Regions from separate parts of the Glutamicibacter sp. FR1 genome, predicted to be linked through region 3. Evidence: riboswitches for the same ligand, from Rfam matches in the RefSeq annotation. Region 3 holds a riboswitch; each other region holds the start of a gene.

Region 1 (3,343 bases), 310 kb from region 3:
CGGATTCGATCTTTGAATCCTTGTCCACTACCAGGGCTGCCCATTCCGGCTGGGAGTACAGGGCGACGGTCTTGATTGGTGCACCGTTGGAACGGTTCAGCAACGCTGCTGAACCGGCGGTGGAACCGACGTCAATCGCACCGGCGCGAAGCGCCTCATTGGCCTTGTTGGAACCTGCGGACTGGATCCACTCGACGTCAACGCCCTGTTCCTTGGCGGCCGCATCCAGCCACCCCTTTTCCTTGAGCACCAGGCTCAGCGGGTTGTACGTGGCAAAGTCGATGGACAAGGTCTGATCACCGGAGTCGGCAGTAGCGTTTTCGCCAGCGCAGCCGGTCAGGGCAACTGCGCCCATGAGCAAAGCGGCGGCGGACAGAGCGGTGCGGCGGGAGAAGCGGTTCAAGAGCATGGAGAATCCTAGAATTATGCGTGCAAGCGGATGGATGATAGGGCAAAGAGTAAGGATCGCCGTGGATCCAATGCGTTCCCTGGACTAATGGTTGGTTGGATCGACGCCGAGCAGGCGCAGCAGGTGCAGGCGATCGGCAACGAACTTCTCGTCCGTGTGCCGGCGTGGTTGCCCGGCGGAGATCGCTAGGTCTTCGATGACACCAGCCGCGCCGTTCCCGGTGCTGCGTCCCAAGACGATAACGCGGTCAGCCAAGGTCAAAGCCTCGTCCACGTCATGGGTCACCATGAGTACCGTGGTGGGGAATGATGCGTGAATTGAGAGCAGCAAATCCTGCATCTTCAGGCGGGTCAGGGCATCGAGTGCGCCGAAGGGCTCATCGAGAAGCAATACGCCCGGGCGGCGGGCCAGCGCGCGAGCCAGCGAAACACGCTGGGCCATGCCGCCGGAAATCTCCCGCGGGCGCAGGCTGGCTGCATGGCTCAGCCCGGTCAGCTCGATCAGCTCATCAATCAGCGCGTCGCCAGAGGCCTTTTCGGTTCCTGGAGCCAGACCCAGCGCAATGTTCTCGCGCACCGATCGCCACGGAAGCAGCCGTGGTTCCTGGAAAGCAACGGCACATAGCTCGTTGATGCCGTTGACCTCGTGGGTGCCTGTGCGGATGTCACCGGTGGAGGGGTGGTCCAACCCGGAGACCGAACGCAGCAGCGTGGATTTTCCGCAGCCGCTGGCGCCCAGGATCGCGACGACTTGGCCGGCTGGAATGTGCAAGTTGATGTCGGCCAGCACGGTACGGCTTTCCTTCTTTGTGGTGAAGGTCCGCGACACGTTGCTGAATTGGACGTCCAGTGCGGTTGAGGTGGTTGAAGTTGCCTCGGGCGCTGCAATGGTAAGAGCCATATCAATCTCCATCGGTCCTGGCGGTAGCACCGGCCTGCGGAGGTGGAGCTCCGAAGGTGGTTGCTGCGGCGTCAAAGAGCCAGATCTCTCGGCCGCTCGGGATGGTTACCCCTCTATTACAGCGAGTTGAACGATTTGGACGCAAATCTTGCGTAACATGAAAAAATCTTCGATACGTGCGTCACATTGCCCAGAAATTTCGTTATTTATTTTACCTAGGGCCGGTTTGATCGACAGCAGGCCTATCCTTGCAACTCATCTTCGATGGGACGGGGATTAGGCTGTGGGATTTGAGCATAGGCCCTTCCAAATCTGAGGCGAAATATGACTTCGCGGCTTGGAAGCGCCGGATTATTACCGTTACAAATGAATCACGACCCATCCAGAGCGGCTGAGAGATCTGGCTCCACGACGCCGCAGCAACCACCCGAAGAGCGGGACGGTGCTACTGCCAGGACCGATGGAAAGAATTGAGAACCCTGATGCCTATTGGCGAATCACCGAATGCCCCAGGGCTGGACTTCAACCAGCTCAGCGATCCTTCGCAAGCCAGCGCTCTGGAACTGGACGAGTTCGAGGAGCAGCTGCCCACGCGGCAGCTGCTGAAGATCACTCCCGGTCCCGGCGCGGATGAGCAGTACGACCGGCTGGCCGAAATCTTCCGCCCGGTCTTCGCCCAGATCGCCGCGACCGCCAAGGACCGCGACCTGAACCGCGTGCTTCCCTTCGAGCAGGTAGGCCTACTGAACCGCGAGCGCTTCGGCGCGCTGCGCCTTCCCGTGGCCGACGGCGGCTACGGTGCGCGGCTGGTGGATGTCTTCCGCCTGCTCATCGAGCTCTCCGAGGCCGACTCCCATGTAGGCCAGCTGTGGCGCGCGCATATCGCTTTTGTCGAGAATGTGCTGGCACTGGAAGACGAGGCGCTGCGCAAGAAGTGGGTGGCCCGCATCGCGGCCGGGCAGATTGTCGGCAACGCCTACACCGAGCGCGGCGGCAACGCCCTGGGCACCTTGAATACGAAGGCCAGCTTCGTGGACGGGCGCTGGGTAGTCGACGGCGAGAAGTACTACTGCACCGGCACCATCTTTGCCGACTGGACCACTGTTGCGGTGGCCCACCCTGAGCTTGCCGGACGCCAGATCGCGGTGGTGTCCACCCAGCGCAGCGGCGTCAAGATCCTCGATGACTGGGACGGATTCGGCCAGGGACTGACCGGAACCGGTACCACCGAATTCCATCAGGTCCCGGTGGACTGCTTCATGCCGCAGCAGCGCAATGACTCCGAAGCGGCGATCTTCCAGCTGGTGCTCATGTCCGTGCAGGCAGGCATCGCCCGCGCCGCGCTGAACGACCTGCGCAGCGCGGTGCAGGCACGCACCCGCATCTTCACCACCGGAACCGGGGTGCCGGTATACCAGGAACCCCAGGTCCTGCAGCTGGTGGGGGAGGTGTCCGCGGAATCCTCCGCCGCCGACTCGGTGGTGATCGGCGCGGTGCTTGAAGTCGAGGCGGCCCTGGGCGATCCGGGACTGAACGACGAGGAACGCTACGCGGTCTGCGAGCTGGCAGCCAACCGTGCGCAAACCGTGGTGCAGCCGCTGGCCATCGGCGTAACGAGCAAGCTCTTCGACGGGCTGGGGGCCTCGTCCACCAGGAGCGGCTGCAACCTTGACCGGCACTGGCGCAATGCGCGCACCATCGCCACGCACAACCCGGCGATCTACAAGGCGCGCATCGTCGGGGACTACGAGATCAACGGCGTCCAGCCGCAGCGGCTGTCCGTCACCGGCGAAGATTCGACCCAGCGGGCCTGAGAGCCCGCGTCGCAAACCAGGAACTTTCCATGAATATCGACCTAATGGGGGCAAAGGCATGAGCGAGAACAGGCGCGAGATCCTATTCAACGCATTCGACATGAACTGCGTGGTGCACCAGTCGCCAGGCCTGTGGCGCCACCCGGAGGACAAGGCCTCGACCTACAACACCCTGGGCTACTGGACGCATATGGCCAAGGTGCTGGAGAAGGGCAAGTTC
Region 2 (3,343 bases), 110 kb from region 3:
TCCAGCCCGGGATAGTAGACGCGGGCAACCTCGGTGCGGTCATCGAGCCAGCGGGCCAGGGTGGATGCGGTGGCGCAGTGGCGTTCCATGCGCAGGCCCAGGGTCTTCAGCCCGCGGGCGGCCAGGTAGGAGTCCTGCGGACCGGAGACCGCTCCCCCGGCGAACTGCTGGTAGCCGACGGCTTCGGCCAGCGCTTGGCCACGGTGCAGGTGGTCGGCCACGATGACCGCGCCGCCGAGAACGTCGGAGTGCCCCCCAATGTACTTGGTGGTCGAGTGCACCACCGCGTGCGCTCCGAAGTCCAGCGGCCGCTGCAGGTACGGGGTGGCGAAGGTGTTGTCCACCACCAGCAGGGCGCCGTGCTCGGCGGCGATGGCGGCCCAGCCGGCCAGGTCGGCGATGCCCAGCAGCGGGTTGGACGGGGTCTCCACCCAGAGCAGCGCGGTGTTCGGGCGCAGCGCGGCGCGCACCGCATCCAGGTTGGTGATGTCCACCGCCGAGGAGCTGATCCCCCATTTGCCGTGCAGCTTGGAGATCAGCCGGTTGGTGCCGCCGTAGCCGTCGGCACCGAGGATGATGTGGTCGCCGGGCTCAAGCACCGCGCGCAGCAACGCATCTTCGGCCGCGATGCCCGAGGCGAAGGCGAATCCAGCGGCGCCGCCTTCCAGCGCGGAGAGCTGGGATTCGAAGCCGTTGCGGGTCGGGTTGGAGCCGCGGGAGTATTCGTGCCCGGAACGCAGCACGTTAATACCGTCTTGGATGAAGGTGCTGGTCTGGTAGATCGGCGGGACGACCGCTCCGGTGTGCGGATCCTTGTGCTGGCCGGCGTGCACAGCGAGGGTGTTGAAGCCGCTCATGCGAAGCTCACTTCCTTGGTGTCGGCGGTGGTCGCGGCCAGCGCGAGATCCAGCGACTGGGTGATGTCTGCGAGCAGGTCGGCGGGGTCTTCCAGCCCGACCGACAGGCGCAGGGTGGAGGTGTTCAGGCCCGCGGCGGCCAGTTGCTGCTCCGAGAGCCGGCAGTGCGTCATGGTCGCCGGGTGGGAGACCATGGTGCGGGTGTCCCCCACATTCGCGGCCAGGGAAATCAGCTTGAGCCCGTCGATCACCGGGGAAACCAGGGATGGGTGGGCCAGCTCGATGGCCAGCACGCAGCCGGTGCCCTTCGGCGCCAGCGTCCGGGCCAGCTCGTGACTGGAGTGCTCGGGCAGCGCGGGGTGGTGGATGGCGGCAATGCCCGGATACTCGGCCAGCGCATCGATCAGCCTGGCGACGCTGCGCTGCACGTGGGCCGCGCGCACCGGCAGGGTCTCGATGCCTGCAAGGATGCCCTGGGCGCTGGCCGGTGCGAGGGTCGGGCCCAGATCGTGCAGGAACTTGGAACGAACCAGCATCGCATAGGCCGCCGGCCCGTGGCGTTCAAGCAGCGAAGTGCCATTCAGCCGCTCGCGCGGGGCGGCAATCTGCGGCCAGCGAGAGGAATCGGAGAAGTCGAAGGTTCCCGAATCCACCACTACCCCGCCAAGCACCGAGCCGTGCCCGGCCAGCCCCTTGGTGGCCGAGTGCACCACGATGTCCGCGCCGAGTTCCAGCGGGCGCACATTCAGCGGGGTGGCCAGGGTGTTGTCCACCACCACCGGGATGTTGCGCTCGTGCGCGATGGCCGCAATGGCCGGGATATCGGCCACGGTGCACAGCGGATTGGAAACGGATTCGAAGAAGAACGCCCGGGTGTCCGACTCGATGGCAGCTTCCCAGGCGGCAGGATCAGCCTGGTCGACAAAGCTGACGCGGATCCCGAAGTCGGCGAAGGTGTCGGTGAACAGGTCCACGGTGCCGCCGTAGAGCGAGGAGGAGGCCACGATGTGCTTGGGCCCCTGGGTCAGGGCCAGCAGGGACAGGGCGACGGCGGACTGGCCGGTGGCGGTGGCTACCGCCTGGGCCCCGCCTTCCAGTGCTGCCACACGCTGTTCAAGGATCGAGACGGTGGGATTGCCGGTGCGCGAGTAGGTGAAGCCGGCCTGGCGCAGCGCGAACTTCTCGATCGCTTCGGCATGCGACTGGAATTGGTAGGCTGCGGAATTGTGCAGTGGCGGCAGCATTGGGCGGAAGTCTCCGCTCGGGCGGTATCCTGCGTGGACCGCGTCGGTTCCTTGGCTCATAGCTCCTCCTCGATTCTCTGCGAGGGAGTGCACCGATTGGCATCGTGCGGCGGCACGAAGCACAGCGCGAAAACGCGTTCGGAACTGCTCCATCGTTCCTGGCATTAGCACCTTTCGGTTTCCCGATGGTTGCTGCGACGTCAACGAGCCAGATCTCTTAGTCGCTCTTGATGGTTTGTTGTTCTTCCATGGTTGGCCATGGGCTGCGAGGGGTGCAAGCGCTATCGGGCGGCCGGCTTCATACAAGGCCGCCAAGCTTCATATGTCGTGCACTTGTCATGATGACGCGGTGGCTGGCGCCACTTTATGACGCACCAAAATGAGAAAAACCCCGAGACTTTCAAGGTTTTTCTGGAAGTTTATGACGATGGAGCGGCACTCGATGACCGAGAGTTACGCTGTTGGCGGCTCAGCCGAGCACTTCCACCCCGAAGCTGGCCACCACTGCGCGGACTTCTTGCAGGTAGCGCTGAGCCTGGTCGGTGAGCGGGATCGCGGCATGATCGATCCAGCCGATCTCGATGCGCTCATCGATGTCCAGCGGGATGGCAACGATGGATGGATCCAGCTCGTCGCTGATGATGCCGGTGGAGATCGTGTACCCGCCCAGGCCGATCATCAGGTTGAAGATGGTCGCACGGTCCGAGACTTGGATTTCCCGCTGGCTGGAGCGTGTGGAGAGCACTTCCTCGGCGAAGTAGAACGAGTTGTTCGCGCCTTGATCGAAGGTCAGCCGAGGCAGGTTTTCGAGGTCTTCGAGGGTGACCTGGTCACGGGTGGCCAGCGGGTTGCTGCGCGATACGAAGATGTGCGGGTCGGCGAGGAACAGCGGGTGGAACACCAGGCGGGATTCGCGCAGCAGCTTGTCGATGACTTTCCGGTTGAAGTCGTTGCGGTAGAGGATCCCGATATCGCTGCGCAGGGTTCGCACGTCCTCGATAATTTCCTCGGTGCGCGTCTCGCGGAGCGAAAACTGGTACTCCTCGGCCCCGCTGGCCTGGACCATCCGGACAAAGGCATCCACCGCAAAGGAGTAGTGCTGGGTGGAGACGCCCAGCAGCCGCCGCGCGGCGGGGCGGCCGAGGTAGCGGTGCTCAAGAAGCTCCACCTGCTCGAGCACCTGCCGGGCGTAGCCGAGGAATTCTGCGCCTTCAGCAGTGAGCGTCACTCCCCTGGCCGAGC
Region 3 (3,343 bases):
AGCCGCGCTTGAACGGGGAGGCTCCGGAGAGCAGGCCCACGATGCCGCCGGTGATCATCAGGGCGATGCCCACCAGCACCACCGACACGATGATCGCGGCCAGGCCGGAGAGGCCCAACATGTAAGGCAGGATCGGCACCACCGCGCCGGAAGCGAAGAGCAGGAATGAGGTGGCGGCCGCCCCGGTGGCCGAGCCCAGCTCCTGGTGCTCCTTCTCGAGCTCGTCGCCGCGGCCTTCCGGGTTCAGCGAGAAATCAGGGTTGCAGTCGCAGGTGAACAGGCCCATGCGTTCGGCGGCCCGGTGCTCGGCGTCCTCGTCGCTCATGCCGCGGGCCTTGTAGATCAGCACCAGCTCGTTGGCGTCCAGATCCAGGTTCGGGGCCGCGGTCAGCGTGACCTGGGTGGGCCGCGAGGCGGTCAGCAGCTCGCGTTGGGAACGCACCGAAACGTATTCGCCGGCCGCCATGGACAGCGCTCCGGCCAGCAAGCCGGCAATGCCGGAGAACAGCACGAAGGTCGAAGAAACGCCGGTGGCGCCGATGCCCATGATCAATGCCAGGTTGGATACCAGCCCGTCGTTGGCGCCGAAGACCGCGGCGCGGAAGTTGCCCGACAGCCGTGCGCGTCCTGCTGTGGCCAGGGCCCGGACGACTTCCTCGTGGACCTGCTCGTCGGCAGCCATCTGCGCGGTGGCGTCCTTGTCATTGCGGTAGGGGGAGCTGCTCTCGGAGCGCTGGGCCATGGCCAGCACGAACACCGACCCGAAGTGCAGGGCGAGGAAGCGCAGCATGGTGCGGCGCAGCGACGGTCGGACTTCCTTGGCATGCTCGCCGAGCAGCGTGCGCCAGTGGGATTCGTGGCGTGCTTCGGCTTCGGCCAGGCCCAGCAGGATTTGCCGTTCCTGCCCGGTCTTCTTTTCCGCCAGGGCCCGGTAGATGGCGCCCTCGGCGACTTCATCGGCGAGATACTTGCGCCATCGCTGGATCTGCGCTTTGGTCGGTTCGGCGCTTGGGTGCTGTGGCATCTCGAAAAGGCTCTCCTTGAACGTGGAGTTTCCCATGGAAACCCGTGGATCGGCTCAGCTTTCCACTTTAGCCAGCGCCCCTGGACTTGGGAATTTGGCAAGGCTAAATGCATGGCGCCTGCCTGCCGGATTCCCTGCTTCCGGCACCACCAGCAGCAATTCGGAGGTGTCCGGGTCGAAGGCCGGACGGCGGGAGCAGCGGGTGATGAGGCGTTCGAGCCTGAGCGGGTCCGCAACGTAGCGGGTGCACCAGCGGCCCTCAGCGGTGAACTGCACCTGGCCGGTCTGGCGGTCGATGATGGGAAGGATTGGGATGGCCACGGATATTAACTCTCTGGCGAGCTCTTGCCCGTGCACCAATTGATGCGCGGACCGCTTCCTCATCCGAACCACCCATGAACTTGGGGTTGGTGCGCGGCCAGTCGGAGCTTGGCGCCGCGTCTCGTGAAGCAACAATTCTGAGCGTACCGCCGCATGCGGCGCCAGATGAAGCCGTACTGCGTAATATGACTTCCGGTCAGTTCTCCGGGGCCAGGGAATCGGCCAGCTGCTGCAGCTTCTGGCGGTGTTCAGCCCACTGCGCCGCGGTGTAGCCGGTCAGCAAATCCAGCGTCGCGGTCCAGCCGGCGCGGCCGTCGAGCTGTTCGCGGATGATATCCAGCTGCCCTGCATGCCGGGAGGTCTCGGCCAGCGCATGGATGAGCAGATGGTCCAAGGTGGTATGCCCCGCCGGCCCCCACCACGGGACGTGCACTGCAGAATCCAGGTACAAGGCGGCGATGCCCTCGTCCGCGAAGGCGATGGCCTTGCGGTACAGGTCTATCAGCTGCAGCCCGTCCATCTGGGCGGGCGGAAGGAAATCAGCGTCGGGATCATGCGGGGAGATGAACTCGCGGACATAGGCGTCGTTGGCCTCGCGCCGCAGGCAGGTGCCGAAATACTCGTATTCGTTGATCGCCAGATGGTGCAGCACGCCCAGGATGTGGGTGCCGGTAGGGGTGAGCGGGGTGCGTGCCAGCTGCTCGGCCAGGCCCTCGGCCTTGAAGATCGCATTCTCGCGCGCCTCATTCAGGTACCCGCAGAGCTTGTCCTTGGTGCTGTCCATGGACAGAGTCTAATGATCGCGGCCGGCCCGCGGTAGGGGACACCGCGTGTTTACCATTGGTAAACTTGCCCCGCAGGCGGTGAAGTCGCCGCGGATGCCGCTGCCGGACACGACGTTGATGGAGCCAAACGATGAAAACCTTGCCAGTTGAACCAACCGGTGCTGCGATCAACATCGGTGCGCGGCTGCGCGGGGTGCGGCAGACCCAGCGCATGACCATTGACCAGGTCGCAGAGCTCTCCGGGCTGACCAAGGGCTTTCTCTCGCGTGTGGAACGCGACCTGACCAGCCCCTCGGTGGCGACGCTGCTGCGCCTGTGCGAGGTGCTGGGCATCGAGGTCGGCACGCTTTTCGAAGTCCCGGAAACGAAACTGGTGCGCCTGGACCAGGCGCCGCGGGTTTCACTGGGCGGCGACGGGATCACCGAGCAGCTGGTGACCCCGCGCAGCGAAAAGCGGCTGCAGATGATCCGCGCCGAGATTGCGCCGAGGGGCACTGGCGAAGCGGAACTGTATTCGATGGATTGCGAGCTGGAAGTGCTGCACGTGATCGCCGGAGAATTCATCCTGATCCTGCCCGACCAGCGATTGGAGCTTGAGGCGGGCGATACCGTAACCTTCCCGGGCCGCGAGCCGCATAGCTGGCAGAACCCTTCCGATGAGCCGGCCGTGGTGACCTGGACGCTGATCCTTTCCTGAGCCCAACCCCTGCGCCCGCTGCGGCGGCACGCTCGGCGCGATGCGGCTGCGTGTTCGCTGGCGGGGTGGGCAACCGCGTATTCTAGGAACGATGCGTTGTTCCGGGCGCTCGGAACGATTGGCGATGGGAGAGGCGTGAAGACAGGCGAACCAACTGCGACGCAGGACAAGCTGCGCAGCATCAGCTGGTGGGCTTCGGTGCTTTTCGGCGTTCTTGTCGGCACCACCTTGACCTGGATCCGTACCCAGCGCAATTTCTTCTTCCTCGGCGCCGCGATTCTCGCTGTCGTCATCGTGACCATCGGCGTGCGGACGATCCGCCGGCGTGCGCGTTTCCCGCAGATGGCGCAGGCGCGCATCTCCTGGACCTATGCGCTGTGGACCGCCATCCTGCTCATCCTGGCCGGCCCGATCCAGCTGGTGTACGTGGCCGATGACCTTTCCGAATTGACCATCAAGTCGTTGGTGATGTCCGCGGGCTTCGTCCTGGGCATCCATGAGGTCGACCGGGCGCTG
Region 4 (3,343 bases), 620 kb from region 3:
CGGGACGGGCAGCGATGATGATCATCTGGCCGCCCTTCAGGCCCTGGGTCAGCTCATCGAATTCGTAGAAGCCGGTGGGCACGCCGGTGATGCCATCGCCAGCGTTGGCCGCGTTTTCGATCTCGTCGACGGTGTCTTCGATGATGTCCGAGAGGCGCACGTAGTCCTCGCTGCTGCGGTTCTCGGCAACCTTGTACACCTCGGCCTGGGCTTCGTTGACGATTGCGTCGACCTCGCCATCGGGCGAATAGCCCATCTGGACAATGCGCGTACCGGCGTCAACCAGCCGGCGCAGCACTGCGCGTTCACGCACGATTTCTGCGTAGTACCCGGCATTCGCCGCAGTGGGAACCTGCTGGATGAGGTTGTGCAGGTAGGCAGCGCCACCCACGCGCGAGATTTCGCCGCGCTTGGTCAGCAAGTCGGCTACGGTGACCGCATCGGCTGGCTCGCCGCGGCCGTAGAGGTCAACGATTGCCTCGTAGATGGATTCGTGGGAGGGACGGTAGAAGTCGGTGCCGCGGATGGATTCAACGACGTCGGCAATCGCATCCTTGGAAAGCATCATGCCGCCGAGCACCGACATTTCGGCCTCGATATCCTGTGGCGGCTTGCGCCCTGCGTCGGATTCCCGTCCTTCGTAAACCGGCTCAGCACTCATTGCAGACACTTCCATCCCCTATTGACCCGCTGGGAAAATTCTCCTTGCCCTCATGGCAACGCTTCATCATGTCAGTCGATACGGACATTTAGCTGTAAAGCGCCTGTGGATATTTCTCTCCCGAAGCCAACACTAGGGCTGTTATTAACAGGCGTAAACCTCATTATCCACAGAATATGTGGATAACACACCGCTACCTGTGGACTCACCTGTTCACAGTCTGGGGAGAACCCTGTGGATTACCCCGCTCTATACACCGGTAACATCAATTGACTAGTCTGTTTGTATTTTCACACTTGTGGAAAGAAAGTTAATTCATTGAAGGTCACGCCAACCACATCGAGGTTATCAACACCCACAATCGCCCAGTTTCCGGGGTTTTCGCTCCTTTGTTCACATTTCCCCACACTTCATCCACAGTTTTGTGGATAACATTGTGGATACTGTTAAATTTGCAAAACCCTTAGTCACCACGGATTAATGTTCGCTATCAAGGCTCCGAGCCCGAAGTAGTTCACAACCAACAAGAATTTCACCGCTCAGGGCCGTGGATAACTTGATGTCGCCGAGGTGGCGTTGCGTGAATTTGAAGCCGTAACTGGGCTCTTGGCCCACTGCCACCGATTTACCCCGGCAATCAGCTGCAGTGGAAGTGCAATTACACGTCGAACTTGCCCGCAGTGCATGGGCTGCATGTAGTCCAGGGTTGCTGCCGGGGTGCCCGGAGATCAACAGGCATCGCGCCTAATTTTCCGATTGGCACAGGGATCAAGTGATTCCGCAGGCCTCGAAATCAAAAAAGCTTCGGCCAGATCGATATGTTGATCTGGCCGAAGCTATGGAAGTTCAGAAGAGCTTAGACGAGCTCGGGGACCGGCAGTGAATGGAAGCGCGAATCGTGGAAGATCTGCGGCGAGTGCTTCGAGATGCGGTGCCCGTGGACTTCCATCAAGATCACCCAGTGATCCCCCGCTTCGACCTCGTTGTAAATCGAGGTTTCCAGCCACAGCGTGGAGTCGTTAATGAACAGTGCGCCCTGTTCCGAGGAATAGGTGTCGATCCCGCGGAATCGGTCGCCGTTCTTCGACGCGATCTGAGCACACACTCCTTCATTGCGTTCGCTGAGCACCGAAACGCCGATGCGGCCAGCGTTGCGCAGCTTTGGCCACGTATTCGAGGATTTCTGCACGGCGAACATCACCAGTGCTGGCTCGAGGGAAACACCCACGGTAAATGACGAAGCCACAATGCCGGTTTTCTCGCCATCCAGTTCTGCACAGAGGGCGGCTACGCCTGACGGATGCTGAGCGAAAACCTTGCGCAGGGTCAACGGGTCAAGTTCAAGATTCAATGACATGGCTCGATTCCTTCGGGTCTTGCCCACCGCGCAATAATCCGCACGCCGGAGCTTCTTGATTCTCGAAGCCGCCAGCGTTGGAGTTCCACGCCGTGTGCGGTACTTGTTCCAGCACGTTTTCGCGTGGAACCGAATCCTCACCTGGAGCACCCCACTACCGTTGAGAGGGTTGCCGATCAGCAAGCCAGGGCTTATAGCTGATGCTCTTGATTCTGCTTAAAACAATATGGGTGATTACGAAGCAGCGTCAAACATTTTGCTTCGCAAATCGCAATATTCAACGAAACGTTCGATCCAATGCCTTGAAATGAACCTTTTAGCAGTCTTTTATTCGCCAAATCCACCTTGCCCGAGACCTTCGACGCAACTTTCATTACGGACCTTCTCCGGTCACGTTGCAGCGGAAGACCCGGCTCTACCCGTGGAACCGGAGGCCTGTCGCGAATTCACTACCGCTCACCGCAATGAAACTTGGTTTCTCCGCATGACGCTGAGGTTCATGGTACTATCGATCATGGAGTGCATTGAGTCACACTCCCTCTTATTGTTCTCCGTAACCATCGCTGACGATTGAGGAATAGCCACACCATGGTAGAGATTCAGGCAAACCATTCAGAACTGACCCCGCTGCGTTTCCTTGAGCGCACAACCGAGGCCTATCCGAAGAAGACCGCCGTCATCCATGGAACTCGCAGCTACACCTACGCGGAACTCGAAGCACGCGTGCACCGCTTTGCCCAGGCGCTGAAGGCGCGCATTGAACCGGGCGACCGCGTGGCCGTGCTGGCACCGAATACTCCCGAAATGCTCATGGCGCATTACGCCGTGCCGCTGGCTGGCGGCGTCCTCATTGCCCTGAATACCCGCCTTTCGGCCCACGAGCTGCAGTACATCATTGATCATTCGGCTGCCAAGCTGATGCTTGCCGACACCGAGCTGCTGGAGCATACGAAGACCCTGCGCCGGGAGAACCCGACGCTGGAAGCGCTCATTGAAATCACCGATGACCAGTACTCCGGACCGCGTCCCGAAGTGCAAGTCGACGCCACCTTGGACGAGTTGCTGGCAGAAGCCTCGGATGAGAAGCTTCCCTATGCCATTGCCGACGAGCGGGCGCCGATCACTCTCAACTACACGTCAGGCACCACCGGCAAGCCGAAGGGCGTGCTCTACTCGCACCGCGGCAGCTACCTGAATTCCTTGGGCGAAGCTCACCACCAGGGCTTCACCGCCAAGACCCGCTACCTGTGGACCCTGCCGATGTTCCACTGCAACGGATGGTGCACCCCATGGGCCGTCACCGCAGCGGGCGGAACCCACCTGTG

Evidence for each region. A riboswitch is a leader RNA that binds a small molecule or an ion and turns the genes downstream of it on or off. The one in region 3 is predicted to bind S-adenosylmethionine.
Region 1: it holds a riboswitch for S-adenosylmethionine, as region 3 does, so the genes downstream of both, ACLQ8T_RS01330 (acyl-CoA dehydrogenase family protein) here and ACLQ8T_RS02750 (hypothetical protein) in region 3, are expected to answer to the same signal.
Region 2: it holds a riboswitch for S-adenosylmethionine, as region 3 does, so the genes downstream of both, ACLQ8T_RS03270 (O-acetylhomoserine aminocarboxypropyltransferase/cysteine synthase family protein) here and ACLQ8T_RS02750 (hypothetical protein) in region 3, are expected to answer to the same signal.
Region 4: it holds a riboswitch for S-adenosylmethionine, as region 3 does, so the genes downstream of both, ACLQ8T_RS16150 (flavin reductase family protein) here and ACLQ8T_RS02750 (hypothetical protein) in region 3, are expected to answer to the same signal.

Annotation. Positions count from the first base shown of each region.
Region 1 is NZ_CP178602.1:256,941-260,283, forward strand. It holds gene ACLQ8T_RS01320 (aliphatic sulfonate ABC transporter substrate-binding protein) at 1-409, opposite strand, end outside; gene ACLQ8T_RS01325 (ABC transporter ATP-binding protein) at 494-1,309, opposite strand; SAM riboswitch class I at 1,315-1,417, opposite strand; SAM riboswitch class I at 1,685-1,776, shown strand; gene ACLQ8T_RS01330 (acyl-CoA dehydrogenase family protein) at 1,792-3,123, shown strand; gene ACLQ8T_RS01335 (LLM class flavin-dependent oxidoreductase) at 3,182-3,343, shown strand, end outside.
Region 2 is NZ_CP178602.1:673,478-676,820, reverse strand. It holds gene ACLQ8T_RS03275 (cystathionine gamma-synthase) at 1-857, opposite strand, end outside; gene ACLQ8T_RS03270 (O-acetylhomoserine aminocarboxypropyltransferase/cysteine synthase family protein) at 854-2,161, opposite strand; SAM riboswitch class I at 2,248-2,338, opposite strand; gene ACLQ8T_RS03265 (LysR family transcriptional regulator) at 2,571-3,343, opposite strand, start outside.
Region 3 is NZ_CP178602.1:564,342-567,684, forward strand. It holds gene ACLQ8T_RS02745 (VIT1/CCC1 transporter family protein) at 1-1,024, opposite strand, end outside; gene ACLQ8T_RS02750 (hypothetical protein) at 1,079-1,345, opposite strand; SAM riboswitch class IV at 1,361-1,474, opposite strand; gene ACLQ8T_RS02755 (DinB family protein) at 1,542-2,129, opposite strand; gene ACLQ8T_RS02760 (cupin domain-containing protein) at 2,261-2,827, shown strand; gene ACLQ8T_RS02765 (hypothetical protein) at 2,963-3,343, shown strand, end outside.
Region 4 is NZ_CP178602.1:3,351,072-3,354,414, forward strand. It holds gene dnaB (replicative DNA helicase) at 1-661, opposite strand, end outside; gene ACLQ8T_RS16150 (flavin reductase family protein) at 1,518-2,018, opposite strand; SAM riboswitch class IV at 2,113-2,230, opposite strand; gene ACLQ8T_RS16155 (long-chain-fatty-acid--CoA ligase) at 2,607-3,343, shown strand, end outside.